2 regions of the Janthinobacterium sp. C22 genome follow, and region 1 is predicted to be linked to the other one. Evidence: predicted binding sites of a transcription regulator. Region 1 holds the regulator's gene; the other holds the start of a gene.
The links. Region 1 encodes LexA, which represses DNA repair genes until DNA is damaged. Its sites were predicted from a motif close to ACTGTATNNNNATACAGT; they were not measured.
Positions count from the first base shown of each region.

Region 2: the regulator LexA is predicted to act here: its motif matches at 3,846-3,863, upstream of ACRHIG_RS03130 (putative DNA modification/repair radical SAM protein).

Region 1 covers NZ_CP193659.1:2,374,719-2,379,882, forward strand. Annotated here, with positions in the region: gene purF (amidophosphoribosyltransferase) at 1-1,047, shown strand, start outside; gene ACRHIG_RS10975 (cystathionine gamma-synthase family protein) at 1,090-2,331, shown strand; gene lexA (transcriptional repressor LexA) at 2,396-3,031, opposite strand; gene rpsF (30S ribosomal protein S6) at 3,307-3,693, shown strand; gene priB (primosomal replication protein N) at 3,714-4,013, shown strand; gene rpsR (30S ribosomal protein S18) at 4,039-4,329, shown strand; gene rplI (50S ribosomal protein L9) at 4,357-4,812, shown strand; gene ACRHIG_RS11005 (replicative DNA helicase) at 4,947-5,164, shown strand, end outside.
Region 2 covers NZ_CP193659.1:692,823-697,986, reverse strand. Annotated here, with positions in the region: gene ACRHIG_RS03135 (DUF8616 domain-containing protein) at 1-3,664, opposite strand, end outside; gene ACRHIG_RS03130 (putative DNA modification/repair radical SAM protein) at 3,879-5,111, shown strand; partial or broken gene ACRHIG_RS03125 (UdgX family uracil-DNA binding protein) at 5,108-5,164, shown strand, end outside.

The sequences.
Region 1 (5,164 bases):
CTGAACCGCCGCGTCAAGGGCGGCTACGCCGCCGTCGCGCAAATCGCCGGCGTGGGCTTGCTGGCCTTCCGCGACCCGCACGGCATCCGCCCGCTGTGCCTGGGCATCAATGAAACGGAGCAGGGACCCGAATACCTGATCGCTTCCGAATCCGTGGCCCTGGAAGGCATGGGCTTCCGCTTCGTGCGCGACATCGGTCCCGGCGAAGCCGTCTTTATCGACGCCGACAAGCAATTGCATAGCGCCCAGTGCGCCGACAACGCCAGCCTGAACCCATGCGTGTTCGAGTTCGTCTACCTGGCCCGTCCCGATTCCGTCATCGACGGCGCCTCCGTATACGCCACGCGCCTGAAAATGGGCGAATACCTGGCCGAGAAGATCCGCACCGAACTGCCCGGCGTGCATATCGACGTGGTCATGCCGATTCCCGATTCCTCGCGTCCGGCCGCCATCCAGCTGGCCATGGCGCTGAACATCGAGTACCGCGAAGGTTTCATCAAGAACCGCTACATCGGCCGTACCTTCATCATGCCGGGCCAGGCGGCGCGCAAGAAATCCGTGCGCCAGAAGCTCAACGCGATCCCGTCCGAGTTCAAGGATAAAGTCGTGTTGCTGGTCGACGATTCCATCGTGCGCGGCACCACCAGCCGTGAAATCGTGCAGATGGCGCGTGAAGCGGGCGCGACGAAAGTCATCTTCGCCTCGGCCGCGCCGCCGGTCATCTACCCGAACGTGTACGGCATCGACATGCCGACGCGCGACGAGCTGATCGCCTACGGCCGCACGACGGAAGAAGTGTGCCGCGAAATCACGGCCGATTACCTGGTCTACCAGGATATCGGCGCCCTGAAGCAGGCGATCGCCGACGTCAACCCGGCCCTGGTCAACTTCGAGGCTTCGTGTTTCGACGGCGTCTACGTGACGGGCGACGTGTCGCAGGAATACCTGGACCGCCTGGAATATGCGCGCCACCATCCGAAGGCGGCGGCGCCCGAAGATACGCCGCGTTCCCAGCTGAACCTGAACCTGGCCACGACAGAAGCGTAATTATCTTGCCCGGCTAGCGCCGGGCTTTTTTGCTCCGCGATCATGAACGATAAAAAAAACTACGGCTTTACCACCACCATCCTGCATAACGACCGCCGCAAGGGCATCGAGCACGGCTCCCTGCACAAGCCCGTGCACACTTCCGTCGCGTTCGGCTATGGCGATGCGCGCCAGCTCGCTTCCGTGTTCCAGGGCAAGGAGCCGGGCTTCCGCTATGGCCGCCAGGGCAACCCGACCGTGTCCGCGCTGGAAGACAAGGTCAACCAGATGGAAGATGGCGTGGCCACCCTGTGCTTCGCCACCGGCATGGGCGCCATCGGCGCCGTGGTGCAGTCGCTGCTGCGCGCGGGCGACCATGTGGTGTCGTCGGCCTTTTTGTTTGGCAACACCAACAGCCTGTGGCAAACGGTGACGGGGCAGGGCATCGATGTATCGTTCGTCGACGCCACCGAGGTGGCCAACGTGGCGGCCGCCATCACGCCGGCCACGCGCATCGTGTTCGTGGAAACCATCGCCAATCCGCGCACGCAGATCGCCGACCTGGCAAAGATCGGCGAGTTGTGCCGCGAGAAGGGCATCTTGTACATCGTCGACAACACCATGACGACGCCGTATCTGTTCCGCCCGAAAGCCGTGGGCGCGGGCCTGGTGGTCAATGCCTTGACGAAATCCATCGGCGGCCACGGCAATGCCCTGGGCGGCAGCTTGACGGACACGGGCGTGTTCGACTGGACGCAGTATCCGAACATCTTTGAGAACTACAAGAAGGCGGCGCCGGCGCAATGGGGTATCGCGCAAATCCGCGCCAAGGCCTTGCGCGACTTCGGCGCCTCGCTGGGGCCGGAAGCGGCGCACCATATCGCCGTCGGCGCGGAAACCATGGCCTTGCGCATGGACCGCACCTGCTCGAACGCCCTGGCCCTGGCCACCATGCTGGCCGCCGATCCGCGCGTGGCGGCCGTGCATTACCCGGGTCTGGCGTCGCACCCGCAGCATGCGCTGGCGAGCGACCTGTTCCGCAGCTATGGCTCCCTGTTCAGCTTTGAACTCAAGGATGGCATCGACTGCTTCGATTTCCTCAATCGTTTGAATTTGGCCATTCCCGCGAGCAACCTCGGCGACACGCGCACCCTGGTCATTCCCGTCGCCCACACGATCTTCTATGAGATGGGTGCCGAGCGGCGTGCCAGCATGGGTATCGCCGAATCGCTGATCCGCGTCTCCGTCGGCATCGAGGACGAGGTGGATCTGCTCGAGGATTTCCGCCAGGCACTCGATGTATAAGTCGCCGGATAAATGAAAAGGGCCGCAACAGTCATGCTGTTGCGGCCCTTTTTCGTGCAGTCGTTTAATGCCAGCTGCGCATGAGTCCGACGGCCAGCCCTTCCAGGGCGAATTCATCTTCCGGCGATACGGTGATGACCTTGAAGTCGGGATTTTCCGGGAACAGTTCGATCACGGAACCCGTCTTCTTGTAGCGCTTGACGGTGACTTCGTCGCCGATGCGGGCGACGACGATCTGGCCGTTCTTGGCGCTGTCGACCTTCTTGACGGCCAGTAAATCGCCATCCATGATGCCGGCGTCGCGCATGGACCAGCCGCGCACCTTCAGCAGGAAGTCGGGCTTGGCCGAAAACAGGGCCGGGTCCACGTTGTAGCTCGCTTCCAGGTTTTCCTGTGCCAGGATGGGCGAGCCTGCCGCCACGCGGCCGATCAGGGGCAGCGACATCAGCAGCGCTGCCGGCACTTTCGATGGCAGGGCTTCAGCGGCCGCGCCGATCAGGCGGATGCCGCGCGAGGTGCCGGGCGAAATCTCGATGGCGCCCTTGCGGGCCAGGGCCTGCAAATGCTCTTCGGCCGCGTTGGCCGATTTGAAACCCAGTTCATTGGCGATTTCGGCACGGGTGGGAGGAAAGCCCGTGTTTTCAATCGCGTCCTTGATCAGGTTCAGGATTTGTTCTTGTCGTGCTGTCAGCTTGATCATGAGCGGTGGGTGCATACTGAAATGCTGTCTATATGAACAGACTGTATTTTTGTACAGTATCGCCCACTATGCAAGGGGATTTGCGTGTTTTCGGCGAATTTCGCAAGAAATACTTGTCCATGGGCGGAAAGCGCGTTTGCGCGCGGTCTTTTCGGGCGCTGGCGCAAGCAATGATTGAAACGTTTGCAAAAGGCGGTTATAATCTTCGGCTGACCTTCCCACACCCGTCTTGACGCCGGGGTGGGCGATTATCAATCCGACCTGAAGGAGTTTGCATGCGTCATTATGAAATAGTCTTTATCGTCCATCCGGACCAAAGCGAGCAAGTGCCCGCGATGATCGAACGCTACAAAGCCAGCGTAACCACCCGCGGCGGTTCGGTTCACCGCGTGGAAGATTGGGGCCGCCGTCAAATGGCTTACTCGATCCAAAAGCTGCCTAAAGCACACTACATCTGCCTGAACATCGAATGCGACAACGAGACCCTGGTCGAGTTGGAAACAGCATTCAAATTCAATGATGCCGTGTTGCGTCACCTGACCGTTAAAATGAAGAAAGCTGAAACAGCTCCTTCGCCGATGATGAAATCGGTACAACGCGAAGACGCGGCCAAAAGCCACCGCACCGAAGCACCAGCAGCCGCTCCAGCCGCAGCCGCTTAATTTTTGACCAGGATCGTGCGCTGAACCAGCTACAAGTCACCGCCATCATTGCCGAGCGCGAAATATTGCGCTATACCCCGGCAGGGCTGCCGATTGTGAATGCAGTATTGCAACACAGTTCGCAGCAGATGGAAGCAGGGATTGCCCGTTTGACCGAGTTTGATGTTGCCGCGCTAGCCGCTGGCGAAATTTCAGGCCGGTTCAGCCAGGCAAGCTTGGGCGGGGTGTATCAGTTCACGGGTTTCCTGGCCAGGAAGAGCCGCAACAGCAAGAGTTTGGTGTTTCACATCATTGATTTTAGTGCAGTCATTCCCGACTAGCGCATTTTAGATACAGGAGCCTGACATGGCATTCGGTAAAAAGTTCGACAAAAATAAGCTCAAGCTTAAAGAAAAACGCAAACAGCAAAACCCTTTGTTCAAACGTAAGAAGTTCTGCCGCTTCACGGCAGCTCACGTTGAGCAAGTCGACTACAAAGACGTCGACACGCTGAAAGACTTCGTCCAGGAAAACGGCAAGATCATGCCAGCACGCCTGACCGGTACCAAAGCGCACTACCAGCGCCAAGTCGACACCGCAATCAAGCGCGCTCGCTTCCTCGCGCTGCTGCCATACACCGATCTGCACCACGCTTAATCGGTCAGATATTCCTGGAGAAGAACTATGCAAATCATTCTGTTAGAAAAAGTTGTAAACGTCGGTAACCTCGGCGAAGTCGTCAAAGTCAAAGACGGTTACGCACGTAACTTCCTGATCCCGCAACGCCTGGCACGTCGTGCTACGGCAACCGCTGTGGCTGAATTCGAAGTCAAGCGCGCCGAACTGGAAAAAGCTGCTGCCGCCAAACTGGCCGCATCGCAAGCCCAGGGCGAAAAACTGAGCGGCCTGACCGTTCAAGTTGCTCAAAAAGCTGGCGTCGATGGCCGTCTGTTCGGTTCCGTCACCAACTTCGACATCGCTGAAGCGCTGACCAAGCAAGGTTTTGCTGTTGAAAAAGCACAAATCCGCATGCCTACCGGCCCGCTGAAGATCGTTGGCGAGCACAACGTTTCGGTTGCTCTGCACACCGACGTGGTCGTGGAAGTGGTGATCGCTGTCGTTCCAGACGCGAACGCGTAATCGTCTGCGGGCCTGGCCCGCAAGCGCTGCCGCACTATGAAAAGCCGGGTTCGCCCGGCTTTTTTGTGGCCTTTTTTCGCTCATTTTCAGCCCTTTATTTTTGCCGGCACGCCGAAGCGGGTATAATTCGCGCCATGAACGCCCCCTCTGATCCGCAACTGGATTCCCTCCGTATTCCGCCGCATTCGATCGAAGCAGAACAATCCGTCATCGGTGGTCTGCTGCGCGACAATGCCGCCTATGACCGCATCGCCGACTTCATGCATGCGGAGGATTTCTATCGCTATGACCATCGCATCATCTTCGAGCAAATCGTCAAGATGGTTAACGCTTCCAAGCCAGCCGATGTCAT
Region 2 (5,164 bases), 1.7 Mb from region 1:
TCGGATCACTCTGCAAATACCGTCCCAGCGATGCATCGTAGTAGCGGTGCCAGTTGTACCACAGGCCCGATTCGGCATCGTAGTACTGGCCCGGGAATCCGATATTCAAGCCGCCAATTGTGTCGACGATGACGGTGCGGTCAAATGCGGCATTGGCGGCGCGCCATACGACAGCACCGCTGGCATTGCTCATGACTTCGGGACGGCCCAGGTGGTCGTTATGGCTAAAATAAACCTGGTTGGCACGCGCCATGCCGATCATCTCGCCATTGAACCAGAAATAATGACTGGTTTGCGCTCCAATTTCAGCCAGCAGTTCACCGCCTGGACCATAAATGGCTTGCGTGATGCCACCAGCCCCATCTTTTTGCACACGCTGGTTCAGCGCATTGGTGCGATAGTCTCCGACATAACGGCCATTCACCAGAATGCCGCGCATGCGGTTGAATCCATCGTAGGTATAGGAACGGCTGCCATCATGGCGCATTTCGCTGGCCAGCGTGCCCACGGGGTTGTAGCTGAAGTTACGGAATTCACCGTTGCCGCTCCAGGATGCAAGCCGGTTGCTGCCGCTGTCGAGCGCAAAACCATAATTGCTGCCCTTCCGGGACTGGCCTGTCCGGTTGCCAGCCTGGTCCCAGGAGAAACTCTGATAATCGATCCGGCGCGTCACCAGTCCTACGCGGTCAGCCGCATCATAGTCAATTCCCTGGGTCATATGTTCATTGCCCGCATCGATCATGGCAATGATCTGATTCGTATTGTTATGGCGATATTCCACGTTTTCCACATTGCCGGAAATGCGCGTAATTCGGCCATCCACATCCAGCGTCACCCTGCGCGGCAAATTATTCCCGTAACGCCAAGCATGGGGCTTACCGCTGACTGGCTGATACAGCACTGAGTCAGCCAGTTTTGTCCATACGCCAGTCACATTCGTCAAGAGCTCACTCACGCGGCCGTATGCATCGTACGAATAAAAAGTACGTGTGCCCGATGGGTAATGGATACCCTCCAGGCGGCCCGCAGCATCATAGTCCCAGACAGTCGTATAGTTGCTGCCGTATATATTATTGGCTTGTACAGTGAGCTGCCCATATGCGTTGTAGGCGTAGCCGGTGTACCCCGTAAGATCCGTGAAACCAGTCAGACGCCCCTTGCCAAACCGTCCCTCGTCATAGGTAAATTTCTCGGTTTCACCGCTATTGCTGCGTGAAATTTGACGATCCAGACTATCCAGGGTGTAGCGGGTAACTCTGCCATCGGAACGTGTTTCACTTTCCAACCGGCCCGCAGTGTCATAGCCATATGTGGTGGTACCCGTATCCGGACTGACCACGCTAATGACTTGGCCAAAACCATTATAGGTATAGCGCGTTTGCAATGGACGCGGATCGGTTACCGATGCCAACATACCCTCGGCATCGTAGGCCAGTACAGTCACCCCGCCATCGGGCGCGGTACTCTTGACGAGACGATTCGCCGCGTCATACGCATATAAGGTTGAGCGCCCAGCCGCATCGGTGACGCTCACGAGATTGCCATTGTGATCGTATCGTTTGTCGAGGCGCTGGCCATGATTGCCAAGCTCGCCAAACGGACGGCCCAGCGTATCCATTTCCGTCGTGGTGCTCAACTCTCCCGCAGCAACTGGAACTGGCAGGCCAGCACTCACCTCCGCGTGATGCAGGGCGGAACTCACACGCACGCTGTTGTCAGGAACATTCACGGCAATATGCGTAAATTCCCCCAGCGCATTGCCGACATATTCGACCCGGCCGCCCGCAGTGTATTGATACTGCGTCATGCTGCCGTCCGGATAACTGATGGAACGCACCAGGTCGCCCGCATGATAGGCAAGATGCGTCGTCTGGCTGCCATTGAGCGTCGTTGCCAGCAGGCGGCCCATGCCATCGTAAGCATAGGTACTGGCGACGCCATTGCTGTCGGTATAGCCCGATGGACGCCCCATGCCGTCATGGCCTGCCCATGCTTGCTGGTGGCCCAGCGGATTCGTCATGCTGGTCAAGTTGCCGCGCGTGTCGTAGTCATAGCGCGTGACTGCCGCGCCACCAGGCAGGCTGCGCGATACTGTCCAGCTTGACATGGTGCTGTTCGGATAAAACGTGTACGTGTGCACGAATTTCTTTTGCTTGCCGGTCTTCAGGTCATCCCAGGTTTCGCTCTCGAGCTTTCCCGATGGGGCCCATGCATGGTAATACGTGTAGCTGACGCGCAAATAGGCTACGTTGCCCGCATTGCGGTATTCGGTCTTCTCAATCTCATTCCCATTCCAGCTATGCACGACCGTTTGCGCCGCGCCCGTGCCTGCCGCCGTAGTCCTGCTCAACAGATGGCCATCCTTGTCATAGCTGTAGTCCGTCTTGTTGCCATTCCAGTCCAGCGTATAGTCGACGTAGCCGTTGGCGTCATACGCGGTGCTGGCGGCCGCCGCGGCGCACGTCGCCGTGCCGGCGCGGGAAACCGATGTCGGCTTCAGCTCGCCACCGATCAGGGCAAACTTGTGGGTGGTCGCTTGTTGACGCACATCGGTCACCGTCGTTTGATTGGCGCCATAGACGAACGTCTCGCGCTCCTCTCCACCCTCGAGGCCGCTCTCGCTGACCCGGCCATCGGCAAAATACGCATAGCGGCTATGGCGCTGCCCATTGATGCTGATACCGGTCAATAAAGCGGGATGTGCCGTCTCGTAGTGATACTCGCGCACCTCCTGGCTGGCGGGCGCAGTGACTTTGGCAAGCATGCCGCTGGCATGGTATTCATAGTTCCAGTCGTTGCCTGCAGGATCACGCACTCGGCTCACCTTGCCATTGCCGCCCCAGGTGAACTGGATCAGCTGGCCGCTGCTGTTGCTGACGCTGGCAAGCTGATTCGGATTGGCGCCGTACTGGAAATTGAGTTGCGCGCCGGCACCTTCCACGATGGAGACGATGGCCCCCACCTTGTTGTAGGTGTAGGTATTGCCGTTGGCCCACAGGACCCATCCCATTCCTGGCGTGTAGACCATTTCTCCCCTGCGTGCCGATTTTCCTGACAGGTATAAGTAAGAACCGGCTTTCGGGTCCAAGGTGGAGGGAAACTCGTTTTCTCCGACAAATTGATAATTGGTCGTGCTGCCGGTGGGATCGGTCACCGTCACAGAACGGGGTATGCATCGCCCCGTTCCCGTATTGCCGCAATTCGGTTCATTCAACCTGGGCACATCCACGTTGGAGAGCCACTGTGGTCCAAATAAAGTACCGACCGCATGCTTGCTGCGATAAGTTCTCTTCAACCCCAGGCCGTACAGACCCAATGACTGGAAATCCACCTCGGGTTTGATCTTCTCGCCGGTGGCAATGACCACCGGGTGCGCCGTCATGGCGCCGCAGCGATTGATATTCGTATTGGCATTCGATGGCGCGGCATCGGTATTGGCGGGGCCTGGCGTGCCGGCACCGCGCGAGGGACGGTTGTAGACGTCGAACATGTCGCCGGGCCAGCGGCAAAATACACCGCTCATGGCAACGCAGTCTTCATACGCCTGCCGCTCGCGCTCGGCGGTGACGGTGATCGTCGGCATGGTGTAGCTTTGCACAAACGGGCTCTGGAAGAAGAGGACGAGGAATACTAAAACGAGTTTTTTCTGGAATAGGCTGAACATGAGAGTGGATCGGAGGTATTTTTTGGCTAAGAGTCTCCAAGAATGAAACTCCAGCTAACATTTACATCCTAGCACTATATTTCATTACTTATATGCAATGTCCTTACGGTGTGAAGGCCATTCCTCCCTGGATCAACAACCCAGCTTCATGCAAGTGATAGCACACGGCATTCCCTGATATACTGTATATAAACACAGTATATCGAGGTGAGCCATGGAATTGACGGACAAGCTGGAAATCCTGGCCGATGCGGCCAAGTACGATGCGTCCTGCGCCAGCAGCGGCGCGCCGAAGCGCGATTCCATCGGAAAAGACGGCTTTGGCGCCACCTCGGGCATGGGCATTTGCCACAGCTACACGCCGGACGGGCGCTGCGTCTCGCTGCTGAAGATACTGTTGACGAATTACTGCCTGTACGATTGCCAGTACTGCGTCAACCGCCGTACCTCGAACGTGCCGCGCGCGCGCTTTACGGTGGCCGAAGTGGTGAAACTGACCAGCGACTTTTACCTGCGCAACTACATCGACGGCCTGTTCCTCAGTTCCGGCATCATCCGCTCGGCCGACTACACGATGGAGCAACTGGTGCAGGTAGCGCGCGAGTTGCGCGAGGTACACCAGTTCCGCGGCTACATCCACCTGAAAACCATCCCCGACGCCGACCCGGCCCTGGTCGCGCAGGCGGGCCGCTATGCCGACCGGCTCAGCGTCAATATCGAACTGCCGACGCAGGACAGCGTGCAAAAGCTGGCACCGGAAAAGAGCGTGCACACGATCAAGCTGGCCATGGGCGCCATCCGCCGCAAGCTCGATGAAAAGGCGGAAGAACCGCGCTCGCCCCGCTTCGCGCCGGCCGGGCAAAGCACACAGATGATCGTCGGCGCCGACGCCAGCGACGACCAGCAGATCCTCGCCACGGCCGAAACCCTGTACGGCAGCTATAAACTCAAGCGCGTGTACTACTCGGCCTTCAGCCCGATCCCCGACAGTCCGAAAAGCGTGCCGCTGGCGCCGCCGCCCATGCTGCGCGAACACCGGCTGTACCAGGCCGATTTCTTGCTGCGCAGCTATGGTTTCCAGGCCAACGAACTGCTGCCCGCCAGCGGCGGCAACCTGGCGCTCGACATCGATCCGAAACTGGCGTGGGCGCTGGCGCACCGCGAACATTTTCCGCTGGACTTGAACCGCGCGGCGCAGCACATGATCGCGCGCGTGCCCGGCATCGGCCTGCGCAACGCGCAGCGCATCGTCGACCTGCGCCGTTTGCGCCAGGTGCGCTATGCCGACCTGTCGCGCCTGCGCTGCAGCATGAAAAAGAGTGCCCCCTTCATCATCACGGCCGACTACTTTCCCGCGCGCGACACGACCGCCTCGGAACACTTGCGCCGCGCCATGGCCGATGCGCCGCAGCAATTGAACTTATGGCCGGAGCTGCAGGCCGCATGAGTACGTTCGTGCGGCTGGCGCAATCGTTCGACGCGTGGCGCGCAGCGGCACGC